Regions from separate parts of the Enterococcus faecium genome, predicted to be linked through region 3. Evidence: predicted binding sites of a transcription regulator. Region 3 holds the regulator's gene; each other region holds the start of a gene.
The links. Region 3 encodes LexA, which represses DNA repair genes until DNA is damaged. Its sites were predicted from a motif close to CNAACANNTGTTNG; they were not measured.
Positions count from the first base shown of each region.

Region 1: the regulator LexA is predicted to act here: its motif matches at 3,813-3,826, upstream of PYW34_RS04300 (Y-family DNA polymerase).
Region 2: the regulator LexA is predicted to act here: its motif matches at 4,509-4,522, upstream of recX (recombination regulator RecX).

Region 1 covers NZ_CP118955.1:907,508-913,747, reverse strand. The annotation lists gene bsh (choloylglycine hydrolase) at 1-446, opposite strand, end outside; gene PYW34_RS04315 (hypothetical protein) at 609-866, shown strand; gene PYW34_RS04310 (IS982-like element ISEfm1 family transposase) at 1,060-1,968, opposite strand; gene PYW34_RS04305 (hypothetical protein) at 2,116-2,466, opposite strand; gene PYW34_RS04300 (Y-family DNA polymerase) at 2,459-3,784, opposite strand; gene PYW34_RS04295 (IS30-like element IS6770 family transposase) at 4,080-5,039, shown strand; gene PYW34_RS04290 (PTS sugar transporter subunit IIA) at 5,198-5,674, opposite strand; gene PYW34_RS04285 (PTS transporter subunit EIIC) at 5,687-6,240, opposite strand, start outside.
Region 2 covers NZ_CP118955.1:1,760,547-1,766,786, forward strand. The annotation lists gene PYW34_RS08575 (AI-2E family transporter) at 1-180, opposite strand, end outside; gene PYW34_RS08580 (IS30 family transposase) at 267-1,220, opposite strand; gene PYW34_RS08585 (GNAT family N-acetyltransferase) at 1,389-1,823, shown strand; gene ntdP (nucleoside tri-diphosphate phosphatase) at 1,901-2,434, opposite strand; gene mutY (A/G-specific adenine glycosylase) at 2,528-3,706, opposite strand; gene recX (recombination regulator RecX) at 3,699-4,496, opposite strand; gene rlmD (23S rRNA (uracil(1939)-C(5))-methyltransferase RlmD) at 4,603-5,985, shown strand; gene PYW34_RS08610 (lytic polysaccharide monooxygenase auxiliary activity family 9 protein) at 6,159-6,240, opposite strand, start outside.
Region 3 covers NZ_CP118955.1:1,384,353-1,390,592, forward strand. The annotation lists gene PYW34_RS06720 (glucosaminidase domain-containing protein) at 1-292, opposite strand, end outside; gene tkt (transketolase) at 538-2,535, opposite strand; gene PYW34_RS06730 (DUF896 family protein) at 2,637-2,888, opposite strand; gene lexA (transcriptional repressor LexA) at 3,035-3,658, shown strand; gene PYW34_RS06740 (hypothetical protein) at 3,837-4,055, shown strand; gene PYW34_RS06745 (adenine phosphoribosyltransferase) at 4,344-4,856, opposite strand; gene recJ (single-stranded-DNA-specific exonuclease RecJ) at 4,870-6,240, opposite strand, start outside.

The DNA of each region.
Region 1 (6,240 bases), 480 kb from region 3:
ATTGATTTTTCTTTATCAGCTAATAGCCAATGTAAAGGGGATAAAGGAAGTTCGTCACTATAATTTATATTTGCTAAATTGATATTTTTTAACAATTTTTTAGCTTCTCCTACTGTTGAGCATTGTCCTAAAATCCAAGGAATAAATTCAAAAGGAGATACATTGTCTTTCTCTTCTTGTATTTCTTTATAATCAGCATACCCAGAAAAATTTAGTCCAGCCATACTCAATCCTTTTTCATTTGTCGCATCGTAATAAAGAGGGTAGTCAGCTATACCAGCGGCAATACCAATCATTGCATAATGAGTATCCAAATCATTTACCTTTCGAAAATTCAACTTATAATTTCTTGGAGTAATAGTGACTACTTCATTGTAAGATATTTCATAATCAAAATTCCTTCCAAAATAATGATCACTTGTTACATAAGTAATAGACGTACACATAGTTTATTCCTCCTAAATATTTTTCTGTCCACGTTCATATTACTCCAAAGTTTTCCTCATTCCAAAAGAAAAGCACAGAATACACAAAGAAGCGTTTTTATTTGTATAAACTATATCAAAGTTCTATACTTAAATTATCAAATAAAAAGGACGTGAAGATAAATGTCAAATTTAGAAAACAAAGAAGAAAAAGTTGTAAACAAAATTGTTTCTGTTGTCAATAAACTGGATAAAGAGTTAGACGAACTTGATACGTTATCTGAAAATCCAGAAAAAAAACATAACCTAAAAAAATGGTTAGTTGAACGAAAGGCTATTCATGAAATTAAAAAAGTTCTTCATGAAGCTGATAAATATGAAAAATATGATGAAAAAGAACTTGATAAAGAATTTAAAGAAATCAATGACTTATTACTCTGATCTATTAAACGACTCATTATGAGTCGTTTTTTTATACAAAGAAACTATCTGGAGGTAATCCAAATATAAATATTGATTGTAGTACAAAAAAGAAGCGTCCGAAGACGCTTCGCTGTTTAAATGCGTAAAAAGATTGGGAATTTGATTCATCAGCTATTACGACTATTATTATAACCCGTGGTGCTAGTTAATTTTAATATCCTAAAGAATATCTCAAAGTTCCTTCAAAACGTCGTTGTGCTCGACTTAATAGAACACTGTAAGCCAGTAATATGCTTTCAAATCTACTCTCTAGCCCTTTAACAGAACGTGAGTTGAAATTTTGACAACCTAATTTTTCTAAGGAAGAAAAAACAGTCTCAACTGTTTTTCTTTGTTTTCCAAGTAAGCTGTGGTCTAGTTTTTCTGATTTATCCATGTTTTTACGTGGCGGAACGGATATAGTAATGCCCTTAAGGGCAAGCTTTTCATGGATTTTATGGCTAATATATCCTTTGTCCCCTAGGATATTGGGAAGATTCGCTTCTTCCGATAAAGTCTCTAACACTTTCACGTCATGGACACCTGGATTCGTGATTGAGTAAGTAATCGGAAAGCCAGTCTTAGTAACGATCATATGAATTTTAAGACCATAAAAATAAGATTTTTTTGTTGAGTTATAGCCAACTTTGGCTATTTGATTCAATAGTTTTGCTTGTCTATTTCTAACTGGCTTACATAATGGACTAGGAAAACTATCTATAATTCCGACTAGTTCACCTTTGGTGAGCTTCTTGATGAAAAAGTATCGAATAAACTTGATAGTGTAAGCTAAGTTTGAACTTAAGCGAGTGAATCGACTCCTACTAGGAAAGTCACCATTAGGAAATAAGACGGAACAAACCGCTCTATACGTGGCTCTTTGGCTAGTATAGCCATTAATTATGCCCCATATAACACAAGCAATAATCACTGTATCGCGTTGCTTCAGTTGATCAGTATTTCTTCGGTTTTTAATCTTATCTGGTACACAATTGTGGTATATGTTAGAAACAGTTCTCATAATTTCCTTGAATGTTATAAAAGTATCTGTATAATGTTCAGTATATTTTGATGAACGCATATGTAGTCCTCATTTCTTGGGAGTTTTGAGACTACTATATGCGTTTTTTTGTTGATTTACCAACATGTTTAGACATTTTCCTCTAGGAAAAAATTAACTAGCACCACGGGTATGTTATATACTTTAGCTCATATTGCTGGATAATGTTCATTCTAGTCGACTCCACTTATTATCCTGGTAAAATTCAATGTGCCGTATTTCGTCGTAGTGAATTTTGTCTTTTCCAACGTAGATTCCCAGCTCATCACTACCTAAGATCTTTCCAACAATATCGTATGGATAGTATCCTTCGGCGTTTCGTTCTTCTTTTTGGATACATACTGATCTATTTTTTATGACTGCAGCGTTCAATACTTTCACAATATCTTCAGTCGTCATTTGTTCTTTTGCCAAATTATGATTGGTACGTTGCTCATTGTCCGCATCGATCTCTTCAGTATGATCAGATAAATAAAACCCTGCCCACTTTAAACGACCACGATCATTGTAATCAATCATTTTTAATTCCCCCATTTCCGCCCGCATGACCACCAACAAGTGTGCTTCTAGTAATGCTTCTAGCGCCTTCTAACATTGAAGAAGCATGTACAATCGACGTAAAACCATATTTTTGCCGAATCTTGTCAATAATTTTATCTAAATTTTCTTCGTCAATTTGCTTTTGTGGATCACTAAATAAATCCAGCTGAAGCGAATCAGTATAAAATAGCTTGCTGTAAGTGATTCCGACGTGGCGGACTTCTTGTCCTTCATAATACTTATCAAACAAGAAAAGACAATAATTCTGCAATTCCTTTGTATTGTCTGTGATAGGGATTTTCATCTGGTGTGAGAACCCTGGTCTCGTTTCTAAGATCGATGTACCAATGTCTAAATGGACACATCCTGTTTTACAATTATGCTGTCTGATACGAATGGCTACTTGTTCCGCCATTTCTTTTACAACCAGCTCGATTTCATTTCTTCTAGTATAATCACGTGGCAACACTTGTGAATTACCATAGGACTTTTCTTTTGTCGGTTCTGGTGGGATTGCTATATCAGTTCGATCAATACCATTTGCATGAAAGTATAGCTGTAAGCCAATCACACCTAAACGGCTCTTAATGGTGTATGGATTCCAGTTAGCAAGATCTCTAATGCTCATAATCCCCATCTGATTGAGTCTTTTCTTCATTCGAGAGCCAATGCCCCAAAAGTCCGTCATTTCAGGAATATTCCATACTTTTTCAGGAACGTTTTCGTACGTCCATTCCGCAATAAATCCTTCATTATGCTTTGCTTCATTGTCTAAGGCTAGTTTAGCCAAAAGGGGATTATCGCCGACGCCTACCGTAGCAATCAAACCTAACTCTTCTTTAATACGTTCTTGGATCATTTGAGCGAGCTTCTTCCTTCGCTGACTTCGTGTTCCTTCAGTCGTAAAAAGATTCAGTGATCGGGTCACTTTTAAGATTGATTCATCGATCGAGTAAATCAGTAGATCTTCATCAGCCACATATCTTCTGAAAATATTATTTACCTGCATATTTCGCTTGATATATAGGTTCATACGTGGTGGAACAACGTGTAGTGTTTTAGGAAATGGTTGTGGTAAGTCACGTGGTCTACTCACATTTGTAATACCATACCGCTTTTTTGCTTCAGGAGAAGAAGCTAATATCAATCCTGAACCAGTATTATCAGATCGACTCATAACAACAAGTTCTGTTGTTAATGGATCTAAATTTCTTTCTATACATTCGACACTTGCGTAAAAGCTTTTCATATCGATTAAAAAGTAATCATTTACTGGCTCTTTTGAATAATCCATCATAAATAACACTCCATTCTTTCACGTTATACAAACATATGTTCGATATTGTAAAGAAGAAATAGCTAAATACATAAAAAAGAAGCATAGGTATGCTATCCCCCTGCTTCTTCTTTTGATTTGTATAGTTAACTCATTGTATCTTTTTATTATATATTTTGAAAATCGATTAATTATCATTCTTAGCTTTTCTTATAATACACGCGAATTGTAAAATTAAGTTAGAAAAATAAAAAGGCATTTATGGTACACTCAAATTGTATTTCCGACGAAAGAAAACAAAGGAGTGTAACCATAAATGACCTACAAACATCTTACCATAGACAAACTGACAATGATAGAATCATATTATCTTCAACATAATAAGCCGGTTGAAATCGCTAACCGAATGGGACGTGCTATACAAACTATTTATAATGTAGTCAATAAGTTCAAGCAAGGCAAGACTGCTCTTGATTATTGGCACCAGTATAAAGAAAATAAGAAAAAATGTGGTAGAAAAGTCATTCAATTACCTGCTCATGAAGTAGATTACATTAAAGAGAAAGTCACTCTTGGTTGGATGCCTGACGTCATTATCGGGCGAAAAGAAAGGCCTGTTTCATGCGGTATGAGAACACTTTATCGTTTATTTTCTAAAGGAATATTTGATATTGACACACTACCGATGAAAGGTAAAAGAAAACCCAATGGCCATCAGGAAAAACGGGGAAAACAACAGTATCAGCGCTCAATCCATGATCGACCTGATAATTATCCTGATTTCAATTCTGAGTTTGGTCACCTTGAAGGTGATACGATCGTTGGCATTCATCATAAAAGTGCCGTCATTACTTTAGTTGAAAGATTATCTAAAGTCATTATCACGATTAAACCCAACGGCCGTAAGGCATTAGATATTGAAACTGCCCTTAATCAATGGTTTTCTCGCTTCCCTAAAAACTTCTTTAAATCTATTACGTTTGACTGTGGAAAAGAATTTTCTAACTGGAAAGCCATTAGTAACCAACATGATATTGATATATATTTTGCGGACCCTGGAACACCTTCTCAACGCCCATTAAACGAGAATTCTAACGGGATTCTGCGTCGTAATGGACTGCCGAAATCAATGGATTTTAGAGAAGTGAATCAGACATTTATTTCCAGTGTCAGCAATCAACGTAATCATATTCCAAGAAAATCATTGAATTACAGAACACCAATCGAAATATTTTTGAGCTATGTACAAGAAGCATTTTATTCTAGCTTAATTTGACAAATCATAACTTTAAATTACGGATCATGATTTGGCATGGGGAATCATTACTAATAAAATAAAAAAATGAACAGAAAGAAAACAGTTCTTTCTGTTCACCAACTTCATTTGACAAATATCCTATTTAGCTTATTTTATAGCTTTTTATATACACTTTTTTAAAAAGTGATTTTTCCACATGAATTCCCATGAGCAATTCGACCATTATCTATTATTAAATCATTGAACTGATTTTTCTCCGGAAAAACAACTATAACAGAAGTATCTTTACCAGATTTTATTATTTTGTCAAAATCCACATCAACCAACGAGGTTTCAAGAGTAACCTCATCATTTTCTTGAACACAAATCGAAAAAGGCTCTCCTTGTAATTCGACTGTATCAATTCCAATATGAATCAAATAATCAATGCCTGAGTTGCTTTTTATATTAATAGCATGTTTAGTAGGAAATATATTTGTTACTCGACCAGCCAATGGAGCATAAATTTTTGAACCATCAGGTATGACGGCAAAACCATCACCTAGTAATTTTTGTGAAAAGACAGGATCATTTACTTCTGTGATGGAAATGATTTTTCCGGAACAAGGTGCATAAAAAGTTTCTTGTTTTTTCTTTTTGAAAATTTCAAACATATTAAAAACCTCCTAATTATCTTTTCCTAATATTTGATTGATTTCTTGACTTAATAAGTCAGCTTTCCCTCCAAAAACAGCTTGGATGCCACCCTTCACTTCGAAGACAGCAGTTGCACCAGTGTCTTTTATTGTTTGTTTTTGAATAATCTCCCCATTCGTAACAGCAACACGCAAACGAGTTGCACAAGCTTCAACAGACTCAATATTTTCTTTTCCACCAAGAGCTTCAATAATGATAAGAGACTCTTCATGTAATGATGTATTTTTGTTTATTACTTTTTCAGAATGAACTTCTGATTCTTCTTCCATTCCAGGAATATCTACCTTAAATTTTTTGATAAAGAATGTAAAAACAAAGAAATATATAAATGCCCATGCAATACCAAAAGGAATTAATTTTAACCAATTAGTTTTGTCATTCCCTTGAAGTACACCGAATAATAAAAAGTCGATCAAACCACCTGAAAAGGAATTCCCTACACGAATATTTAAGATATCAGCAAAATAAAAAGATAATCCATCTAAGAATGCATGAATCACATAAAGCCAAGGAGCAACAAATA
Region 2 (6,240 bases), 380 kb from region 3:
AGGATTCAATAAATAGTAAAGAAAGCCTGCAATCAGTACAGGTGCAAATAACGTGGAAAAAAATGTCCCGATCGGTTCGAAAATAAAGTTTATTTCTGATGAAATCATGATCAATGCAGCTATGATCAATAATTCAAGCGACCAAAACATTAGTTTAGACTGTCTAAGTTTTTCAAACAATAGATTTCCTCCTTTCTTTCTTACTAGTATATATTATATTCGTTAAAAATTCTTTTATTCTTTTTTTATTTTTATTATTTGTCAAATTAAGCGAGACAAAACTTTCCATTTACGTAACTCAAAAAAACTTCTAATGGTGTTTGGTAATTTAGTGATTTTCTAGGGATATGGTTTCTTTTAGACGCAACGGATGAGATGAATCCTTGATTGACTTGGTTGAATTCCATTTCTTTTGGTAGTCCATCTTTTCGGAGGAGTCCGTTTGAATGTTCATTTAATCCCCGTTGGGAAGGCGTTCCTGGGTCTGCGAAATAAATATCAATATCATTCGTATTACTAATACTTTTCCAATTAGAGAATTCTTTTCCACAATCAAAGGTAATTGATTTGAAAAGATTTTTGGGTACGGATTGAAGCCATTCATTAATCGAATTTTCAATATCAACTGCCTTACGGCCTTCTGGTTTCAAGGCGATAATGGCTTTTGAAAGTCGCTCAACGAGTGTGATGACGGCACTTTTATGGTGGATGCCGACAATCGTATCACCCTCTAAATGTCCAAATTCTTCTTCGAAAACGACATAATCTTTTTTACGTTCAGAAATATTTCTTTTGAATGCCTGTTTTCCACGTTTTTCCTTATAACCATTTGGTTTTCGTTTTCCTTGCATCGGTAAATGTAAAACATTGAATTCTCCCGTCTTAAACCGGCGATAGAGGGTACTTACTGAACAAGAGAAGGTTCGCTCTGCACGGCCAATAATGACGTCTGGGGTCCAACCTTCAGTTGATCTTTTTTCAATGTATTCTTTTTCCTCAGCAGGAAAAATGATTTCGGTTCTCCCACAACGTCGCTTATTTTCTTTGTATTGTTCAAAGTATTCAAGTGCTGTTCCACCACATTTGAGAAAGTTATAGACATTGTAAATTGTTTGGCGTCCACGTTTAAGCTGCTTCGCAACGATAGCAACCGGAGTTTCTTGATGAAAATATGCTTCTATCATTACAAGCTCGTTTGGTGTAAGATGGGTATAAGTCATTTATGTTCACTCTCCTTGTATGCTTTAGCGGGTATTACAATTTGAGTGTAACATAAATGGCTTTTTTATTTGTCTCGCTTAATTATACAAACGGCGTTTTGAAAACTTGCCATACTTTTTATTTGTTTTATTTTCCAGTATACTATACGAAAGGAAGGTGGCTAGACCATGAAAGTTGTACAAACAAAAGATACAATGAGCAATATTTACTTAGATGCTGTACGGATCAGGCATCAAGTTTTTGTAGTCGAACAGGGTGTGCCTTTGTCTCGAGAAATAGACAAAGATGAAGCCCATTGTATCCACTTCGTCCTGTACTCAGATAAAAAAGAACCGCAAGGAACTGTACGTCTTTTGCCTTTAGAAAACGGAAAAATGAAATTACAGCGGATGGCGATTCTTTCTGAATACAGACACCAAGGGTTAGGAAAAATATTGATTGAAGAAGCAGAAAACTTTGCTAAGAATCAAGGCTATAATACGATTTTATTAGGGGCACAATCCACAGCTGAAACTTTTTACGAAAAACTAGGATATACAGCTTACGGCGATCCTTTTGAAGATGCTGGCATGCCTCATATTTATATGAAAAAGACTTTATAAAAATTTATTTCGAAAAAAGCAAAAAACAGCAAGCTTTTGAGAAAAATCTCTCACTGGCTTACTGTTCTTTTTTGTGTTTACTTACGCGACAATTGCTTGTAACGGTTATACCAAATATCAATATAGCCTTCCGAGAACGGGCCATCTCCATTATTGATCCAGTCAACCAGAATCTTCACATTTTCTTTTAGGATGAAGTCAATATCGTTCGGGTAATTCATCATTTTGCTGTGCATCTCATATTCATCGACATCCAATAGTCGTTTCTCGCCGTCAGGAAATACCTTGATATCCAAGTCATAGTCGATATATTTCAAGGCCTCATCGTCCAGCAAAAAAGGTGAAGCTAGATTACAATAATAGGAAACCCCCTTTTCTCTGATCATTGCTATTACATTGAACCAGTATTTTTTATGAAAATAAACAATCGCTGGTTCGCGCGTTACCCATCGGCGTCCATCAGATTCAGTGACTAATGTGTGATCATTCACGCCGATCATAGAGTGTTCGCTTGTTTTTAATACCATGGTATCTCGCCACGTTCGATGCAATTTGCCGTCGTGCTTGTAACTTTGGATCGTCACAAACTCTCCTTCTTTTGGAACTCCCATAGCAACCCTTCCTTAAGCAGCATTTTGTGCTTTGTGTTTGGGTGTTCATTACACCGACATCATAATTATTATATCAATAAAAATGAGCTTTGCCTAGAAAGGATTCCTATTGTTTCGATTTTTCTCTAACTGATCTACCAGTTTCATTTGGACCTTAGGAAAAACGACCGAATCAAATGCATCAGGCTTCAACCACTTCGAAGTTTTGTTCTCGGTAAATTCTTGTTCTGCTCCCTCGGTTGCCCGTCCGTAAAAAAGGAGAACATGCCATTTCAGATGACTAAAAATATGAGTAACTTCTCCTAAATGTCGTGTCTGCCAAACAAAGAGTTCCTGCTTTTCAAATGGGAGATTTTGCTCTTCTTCTGCTACTAGGTCATCAAACAGATCGATTTCTGGCTTTGTTTCCCATTCTTTTTTCAATCGCTCATACTCCTCTTGTGTCACTTCCATCATTGGAAATGTCCACATATTCGCCAGCAATTTTTGGCTATCTCTTTCTTCAAAATAATACGCTCCAGAATGATTTTGAAGAGCTGCACTGATATAATAAACGTCTTTTGGCTTTGCTTTTTTTGTTTTTACAGGAAAACTCGTTTGGATTCCTCGTTTGTTAGCTAAACAAAAGGCTTGGATCGGACAAGTCTCACACTTTGGAGAAGTTGGTGTACAGATAGCTGAACCTAGATCCATCATTGCTTGGTTGAATTCACCTGGATGCTTTTCATCAATGATTTTCCGCATCGCTTCATCAAAGATTTTCCTGCTAGAAGCTTTTGCGATGTCTGCTTCAATGCAAAACAATCTGCTGACTACTCGCATCACGTTGCCGTCAACTGCAGGTTCTGGAAGTCCAAATGCGATACTTGCAATCGCGCCTGTCGTATATGGTCCTATTCCCTTCAATGAGCTAATTTCTTCAGGCGTTTGCGGCATTTCCCCATCAAATTCTGACATGATCTGTTTAGCAGCAGCTTGGATGTTCCGGGCTCTTGAGTAATAACCAAGGCCCTCCCATGCTTTTAAAAGCTTTTCTTCTGGAGCATTTGCTAGCTCTTCAATTGTAGGAAACCATTCCATGAAACGATAAAAATAATCGATCACTGTGTCTACTCTGGTTTGCTGAAGCATGATCTCAGAGATCCAGATACGATAAGGATCACGATTATAGCGCCAAGGCAGGTTTCTTTTTTCTTGTTCATACCATTGAATGAACTGATCTTGAAATTCTTTTGTTTCTTTATCTGTCCATTTTTCCCATTCTTTATTCACTTTCCTCTTCCTTTTCCGTAATGAATCGCTGGATCATATCCAAATCAAATCCTTTTTGATATAAGCTTTGCTTTACTTTTAGATTTCTTTTTTTAGGTTCAAACCTTAAATTTCTTCGCCATAGTTTATCTCCTTGTTTGACTAAATAATCATATTCTATTTCTTGATCTGCTTCTTGCGGAAGATCAGCTATCGCTTGTTGGATCACTTCTTGAGAAAAGCCTTTCGTCATCAATGTTTGTTGGATTTTTCTCAATAATTCTTTTTGGCTTTTTCCGTGATTTTTTCCAAACGCTTTTTCGGCTGTCTGATGTGCATTTTGAACTTGGTCTTCAAATGTATATTGGCTGAGCGCTTGTTCAATGATTTCAGGTTTCAAACCTTTTTGCTGCATCTGCTGCGCTAATTTCTTTGGTCCTTTGTCACTTAAGCGCATATTCGTGCGCACATAACTTTCCCCATAGACCAAATCATCGACAAGGTCCAATTCTTTTAAGCGGGCTACGATTTTATTTCGATCTTCTTGAAGGATTTCCTTTTCTTTTAAGTATGTTCGGATTTCTTTTTCCGATCGCAACTGATAACTTAAGTAATTCATTGCTAGGTGAAAACCGAAATCAGCTCCGCTACTCTTCTTGATCTCTTGGATAGTTTCTTCGTCTAATTCCCGTCCTTTTAATAATCGATAGCGTACTAATACATCTTCAGATACTTGTAAAGCTTCTCCTTCAGATAAATCTACGCGATAGAAAGGGCCTTTGCCTTTACTGATTCTCGTAACGGTTAACATAAACATCCTCCTCGAACATATATTCTCTATCATACCACAGAAAATCCCCGTAATCAGGTATTATATGTTAGAATAAACCACAGAAAAAAGAAAAAGGGAGATACTTATGGCAGAAACAATTGTCAAAACTGGACAAACGGTTCCTTTGAAAATCAAGCGTTTAGGCATAAATGGTGAAGGAATCGGTTATTTCAAACGGTTGATCATATTTGTTCCATATGCACTACCAAAAGAAGAAGTACTAGTGAAAATCACGAAAGCAACTCCTCGCTATGCAGAAGGAGAATTAATAAAAGTCAAAAAAACAAGCAAAGATCGCGTAGTGGCACCATGTCCTGTTTACTATGAATGCGGTGGCTGTCAATTACAACACTTAGCTTATCAAGCTCAATTGGATTTTAAAAAGGATCTGCTTTTGCAAGCATTGGAAAAATTCAAACCAGCAGGCTTTCGATCTTATCAACTTTTGCCGACGATCGGGATGGATGAGCCTTGGCATTATAGAAACAAAGCACAATTTCAGTTACGAAAAAATAAGCAGACTCAAAAAATTGAAGCTGGTTTATACGAAGCAAACTCTCATCAGTTAGTCCCTATAACAGACTGCTTGGTTCAAGAACCTCGAACACAAAAAGTAATGAATACTGTTGTTCAACTATTGAATAAATTTGATGCACCCATCTATGATGAACGGACAAACAGTGGAATCTTCCGCACAATCATGGTTAGAATCGGTGTTAAAACTGGGGAGTTACAAGTTGTTTTTATTACTCGCAGTAAAAAATTCCCGCAAAAAAACGCAATGATCCGTGAGATCAATGAACGACTGCCCGAAGTTGTTTCAATCATGCAAAATGTCCAGGCACAAAAAACGTCTCTCGTGATGGGGGATGAAACGATCCACTTATGGGGAAAAGAAGCCATTGAAGAACAAATCAATGAAGTGACTTTCGATCTTTCTCCTCGTGCCTTCTTTCAACTCAATCCTCAGCAGACCGAATTGCTTTATGGCGAAGGAATCAAAGCATTAGATGTCCAGCCTAATGAAACGATCGTGGATGCTTATTGCGGAGTTGGGACGATCGGCTTAAGTGTAGCAAAACAAGCCAAAGAAGTACGGGGAATGGATACCGTTCCTCAAGCAATCGCTGATGCAAAAAAAAATGCGGAAAGATTAGGATATCACAACACTCGATATGAAGTCGGGACAGCAGAGCAAGTTCTGCCTAAATGGTTGAATGAAGGTTTTCAGCCTGATGGTATCATCGTAGATCCACCACGTACGGGTTTGGATAACGCATTGATCCAATCATTATTGAAATACCCTCCAAAAAAACTTGTTTATATCTCCTGTAATGTTTCTACACTTGCCAGAGATCTGGTTAATTTAAGTAAAAAGTTCAAGATTGAATATTTACAGTCCGTCGACATGTTTCCTCAGACTGCACGTTGTGAAGTTGTCGTGAAGATGACGAGACTCGCTGACTAAATGAAAGAGGTTGTGAAAAAGTCTGCCCTGTATCAAGTAATAAGAACAGCCAAACAAAAATAGCTCTTCATGTTTTATGAATACTGTACTTGTGACCGAAGAGTTAACAGGAGGACACTATTTATTTAAAAAAAGGGTTGTGACATAGTTTTTGTCACAGCCCTTTTTGATTATTATTGGATATTCACGTCTATCACTTGATAAAATGCATTTGTCGTATCGCTGATATTCCATACTGCTAAAATCACATTATAT
Region 3 (6,240 bases):
AAGTGCCATATGCACTTTCCAACAACGCTTGAGCGATCATGACTGAAGCATACAAGTCATTACTTGCAGCAACTTCTGACGCAGACCAGCCGATTTGATCGATAAACGCTTGAGGATCAGCGACTGTTTGAGATCCTTGTTCATCTGCATGAACATGTTGCGGTACCGCTGTAACCATCATCGGCCCAACTAAAAGACTCGTTCCAATTAAAGGAGCAATCGCTTTTTTATTGATCACCATTTTTCTTTTAGGTCTATGGTGCCGGGCACTGCGGGTCTTCAGCTCTTGCATTCAAATTCCTCCTCAAAATAAAAAAACTTAATAAAAAGTTCTCTTCTTAAAACAAACTTAATTAATTAAATTATACTTTTAATTCTCAAGAAACACAAACTAATCCGAAGAATTCTTTGTTTTGTCATTTAAATGTAACATAGCCGAAAACGAAAAGTAATATTGATTTATTCTTCTAACACATAAAGAACAGCTGTCTCCAACTTGCAGACAGCTGTTCTTATCAGTCAAACAATTGCTTGGATCTATGATAGTTGATTGTACGTATTCACGACATTTTCTACTGTAAATCCAAATTCTTCTAAAATTTTAGTGCCAGGGGCAGATGCACCGAAATGATCGATTGTAATCGTTGCGCCCTCTGTTCCTACGTAGCGTTCCCAACCAAATGATGCAGCAGCTTCGATAGCCACACGTTTCTTCACTGATTTAGGAAGTACACTTTCTTTATATTCAGAAGATTGTTTTTCAAAGAGGTCAAAGCTTGGCATAGAAACAACAGAAACATCTTTGCCTTTTTCAGCCAATTCTTTTTGAGCTTTCACAGCCAAATCAACTTCAGAACCTGTTGCAATCAAAATACCTTCTGGTGTTTCTCCTTGTGATGGAGAAAGAACATACGCGCCTTTTTTCACCATTTCATCTGCTACTTCTTTTGTAGAAGGCAATACTGGAAGGTTTTGACGACTCAATACAAGGATAGTAGGCGCATCTGTTGTCTCCATCGCTACTTTCCAAGCAGCACGTGTTTCATTTCCGTCTGCCGGACGAATCACTTGAACACCAGGCATGCAGCGAACAGATGCTAGTTGTTCAATCGGTTCGTGCGTTGGTCCGTCTTCTCCGACAGCAACCGAGTCATGTGTTAAGACGTAAACAACAGGAGTATGTTGGATTGCTGCTAAACGAACTGCTGGTCTTAGATAATCGACAAAGACAAAGAATGTTCCACCGTAGATACGAGTTCCGCCATGAAGTTGGATACCATTCATAGCCGAAGCCATTGCAAATTCGCGGACACCGAACCAGATGTTGCGTCCTTCATAATGTTCAGGAGTGAAATCTTTATCTGCAGCCACCATTGTATTATTGGAACCTGACAAGTCCGCTGAACCACCCCAGAAGCTTGGTATAGCTTTCGATAATTCTTGGATGACTTCTTTACTTGAAACACGGCTTGCTTGACTGCTTCCAACTTCATAAGTTGGCAATTCTGCATCCCAGTTTTCTGGTAGTTTGCCATCAAAAGCATCTTCAAATTGTTGTGCTAATTCAGGATAAGCTTTTTTATAATTGGCAAACATTTCATTCCATGCATCTTCAGCTTTTTGTCCTTCTTCTATCATCGTTTGATGGAAGCGGGCAGCTACTTCTTCTGGAACAGTGAAATCTGGATACTCCCAACCATAAACTTCTTTAGCCATCTTGATGCCATCTTCACCAAGAGGAGCACCATGAACAGCAGATGTTCCTTCTTTAGGAGCACCATAGCCGATGACTGTTTTTACTTCGATCAATGTTGGTTTGTCTGTTTCAGCTTTTGCTTCTTCAATCGCTTTAGAGATTGCTTCTAGGTCATTTCCGTCTTTCACTAAGATATGTTGCCAGCCATATGCTTCATAGCGAGCACCAACGTTTTCTGTGAAAGCTTTTGAAGTTGGACCGTCTAGTGAAATATCGTTTGAATCGTATAAAACGATCAATTTCCCTAGTTTCATATGACCTGCCATCGAACTTGCTTCTTGAGATACCCCTTCCATCAAGTCTCCGTCACCGCATATTGCATACGTATAGTGATCCATCACATTAAAGTTTTCTTTGTTATACGTTGCTGCAAGGTGCGCTTCTGCCATTGCCATACCGACAGCCATTGCAATCCCTTGTCCTAATGGCCCTGTAGTGGCTTCTACACCATCTGTATGATGTACTTCAGGATGTCCTGGTGTTTTAGAATCCCATTGACGGAATTGTTTCAAATCATCGATTGTCACTTGATAGCCAGCTAAATGAAGCAAGCTATACAACATTGCTGACCCATGTCCTGCCGAAAGAACGAAACGGTCGCGGTCAGCCCAGTTTTTTGATGTCGTTGGATTTACTTTCAGGTGTTTTGTCCATAACGCATATGCCATAGGTGCTGCGCCCATCGGCAATCCAGGATGTCCTGAGTTTGCTTTTTGGACTGCTTCAATACTTAATGTACGAATTGTGTTAACGCCAAGTTGGTCAATTTTGTCAAACAAAATAACCCCTCCTATTAATTTAGGTTTTTTTTACCTTTATTTCTTACACTTTCATTCTATAAGATGTCACACGAAAAAGCAATCTTTTTCAGTATTTTTTACTAAAAGTTGTCATTTCGGTTGTGTAAGCCTTTTTTCTTTTGGATTTCTTTTAATTTTTCCGGGGTCACGTCATTGCCCTCAGGATCGACGACTTTCATTCCTTCGATATGATGACGCATACCGGAACGAAAAGCTTCCAAATACTCTTTGCGTAAGTTGATTTGTTCTTGTTCTTCGGCTTTTGAGAGACCATTTTCCTTCTTTTTACGTGCAAGTTCATTGATCCGCTCTATTTTTTCAGGTGACAGCATGCTCAGCCCTCCTTTTACTCTCCTTCATATTATATAAAAACTGAAAAAAAAACAACTAGATAAACTAAATAAAATACGAACATTCGTTTGATTTAGCGCTTTTTATATGGTACTATCTATTTATCAAGTGAAAGAAGGTGTACCTTGTGGCCCGACAAACTGAATCAAGACAAATCGAAGTCTTACGATATATCCATGAACAAGTAACCCAAAAAGGATACCCGCCAACTGTCCGTGAAATCGGGGAAGCTGTTCAGCTTTCTTCTACTTCTACTGTTCACGGTCATCTTGCACGGCTTGAAAAAAAAGGGTTTATCCAAAGAGATCCGACGAAACCTCGTGCAATCGAGTTGACAAAACAAGGTTTAGAAAAGATTGGGATTCGTCCAACAACTATTCCAGTACTTGGCGTCGTAACAGCTGGAGAACCCATTTTAGCAGTAGAGGATGCTTCAGACTTCTTTCCAATCCCTCCTAATCTTTCTTCCGAAGAAGGCAGTCTCTTTATGCTGACAATTCGTGGAGATAGTATGATCAATGCTGGGATCTTGGATGGTGACAACGTGATCGTTCGGAAGCAAGAAACTGCTCAAAATGGCGATATTGTCATTGCAATGACTGCCGAGGACGAAGCGACTTGCAAACGATTCTATAAAGAAAAAAACTTTTTCCGTCTGCAGCCTGAAAACGACTTGCTCGAACCAATCATCTTAGATCAAGTATCTATATTAGGACGAGTAGTAGGACTTTATCGTAGTCATATCTATTAATTGCTACTAATAAAAGAAAACTTTTTAAAAAGAGTTTGAGACGATGGTCTCAAACTCTTTTTTCGCCCGGGTTCTTCTTCTTTCAAATTTTTATCACTTCCCTCTTTACAAACCGAACAAATATTCGTATACTAAATATACGAACAATTGTTCGCATAAATTAACGAGGTGAGAATTCATGAAATCAATGAGACGTCTTGGCTTAGTATTAACTGTTTTGTTTTTAGGTATTATTATTGGTAATTTCGGCATACGTCCAGCTTTACTTGTGTTTGTTCCGTTATTTACTTTGTGGTTCATGTTGTGGGATGAAAAGAAGTACCGTCAATCTGAGCGGCGCAGAATTCATGAAGATCATTTCTATCATGAGCCCTACTACAGATCCAGGCAATCATAATAAGGATTGACTGCTAATTATTCAAAAGACAAGAAGTTAAACTTTTACGGGGGTGTGACAAAAAATCGGTCACATCCTTTTTTCGAATAAACGGTGTTCTAAAGCCATTTTTTCGGTATTAAGTCAAATTGCGGAAAAAGTGATTTTTTAAACTTCTACTGGTCTTTGCTTGTTTCCATTTATAAAAAAATAGCGACCCTCAAAAGTCAGATAGAGAATCTGACTTTTGAGGGTCGCTTTAAAATCGCTTCTTTAAGAATAACATCAAGAATAGCTTCTTTTTTCTGCTTAATATTCCATTAATGTAATGATGTCATATCCTTTGATTTTGTCGCGTCCATGGAGATCCATCAATTCGATCAAAAATGCGCAGCCTACGACTACACCGCCTAATTGTTCGATCAGTTCGATCGTCGCTTTGATTGTTCCTCCAGTAGCTAGCAAATCGTCACAAATCAGCACACGTTGACCTGGTTTAATGGCATCCTTATGCAATGTCAATGTATCTGTTCCATATTCTAATCCATAAGTCACTTCGATGGTTTCTCGAGGTAACTTCCCTTTTTTGCGGACTGGGGCAAAACCGACTCCTAACTCATAAGCAACAGGACATCCTACGATGAATCCACGGGCTTCTGGCCCAACTACCATATCAATTCGTTTTTCTTTTGCATAATTTACGATTTGTTTAGTAGCTTCCCGATAAGCGTCACCATCTGCCATCAGTGGGGAAATATCTCGAAACACAATTCCTTTTGACGGATAGTCGGGAATACTGGCAATATAATCTTTTAAATCCACTCTTTGTTTCCTCCTAGGTTGTTAACCATTTCTTTATGGTAGGAATATCGCTCAAAAGCAAAAATTCCTCAACTTTGATTTTATTGAGCCGCCGCTGGTATAATCTGCTCTCAGTCAAAGGATGACTTTCTGGGCTAGCGACTTTTTGTAAAACACCGTTCTCTATTGTAACAAATTTCAATTCAAAAAACACCTGTATCATAAAAATTAATAATTTTTCAGGGATACGCAAATATTGAGCTATTGCTTTTATTTTATGACGTATATCAATTCGTTCTTGAGAATGGATCAATTTAAACAATTTTGCGTACTGTTCTCTTGTGCCTACCCCATTCAAATAGGCCTCATCAGGTGAAATCCCCATCAGATAAACACGATTGAATGAATAAGACCGAAAAACTTCTTTCAGATCCGCTAAATCATCTGGACAATCCATAACAACTAGAGAGTTCGGTTTTCTTTTTTCAATTATTGCCTTTACAGAATCTAGTCCTTCGAAAACAATCGCAGCTTCCTGGATAATCTCAGGCACGAATTTCAACGTCGAAGAATCAAATGCTAAATAAAGGCTACCTTCCGACCTTCGGCTCTGTTCACGGAAACGTTTTGCCCGCCAATCAAATACTTGCAGACCACCCACAGAAAAATCAGATACCATCAGCTGCGGTTTCTTACGCCCGTTCCATTCATTGATCGAAAGCTTTCCTACCACATCTACCTGATTATTCAGCAGTTCTTCTTCTTGAGTACCAAAACCAAAAGCGACCGCATCAAGCTGACTCGATGCATCGGAAAGGACAAATTTCAGATGCTGTTGGTTTGCTCCGATTCTTTTGATATTTTCTGCTTGGACTTGTCGAAATAAAAACTGAGGCAAAGGATTATCCGTACCAAATGGCGCCAATAGTTTCAGCTCATCAATTCGCTCTACTGTTACTTCATTTGGCAGCAATACTTCATCAATTCTCAACTCAGGCCCTCTCATCAAGTCAATTTGATGATCGACTATATATTGGTTCATCTTCTCCTGTAGTATAGTGACATTTTCACTTGGCATCGTTAAACCGACTGCTGCATGATGTCCTCCGAAGTAAGTAAATAAATCTCGCATCTGGTCAAGCATTTCAAAAAGATTCAAGGCTTCAATACTACGTCCAGATCCTTTAGCTGATCCATCTTCTTTTAAAGTAAGGACAAGCGTTGGTTTACCCGTTTCATTCATTATTTTCCCAGCAACAATGCCCAAAACGCCTTCATGCCATCCTCGGTTTACCAATAGATGGATATGATTCTCCTTATTGACCATCGCTAATGCTTCTTGTGTTATCTGCTCTACGATTGCTTTTCTTTCTTCATTGATCTCATTCAATTTTTTTGCTTGAAC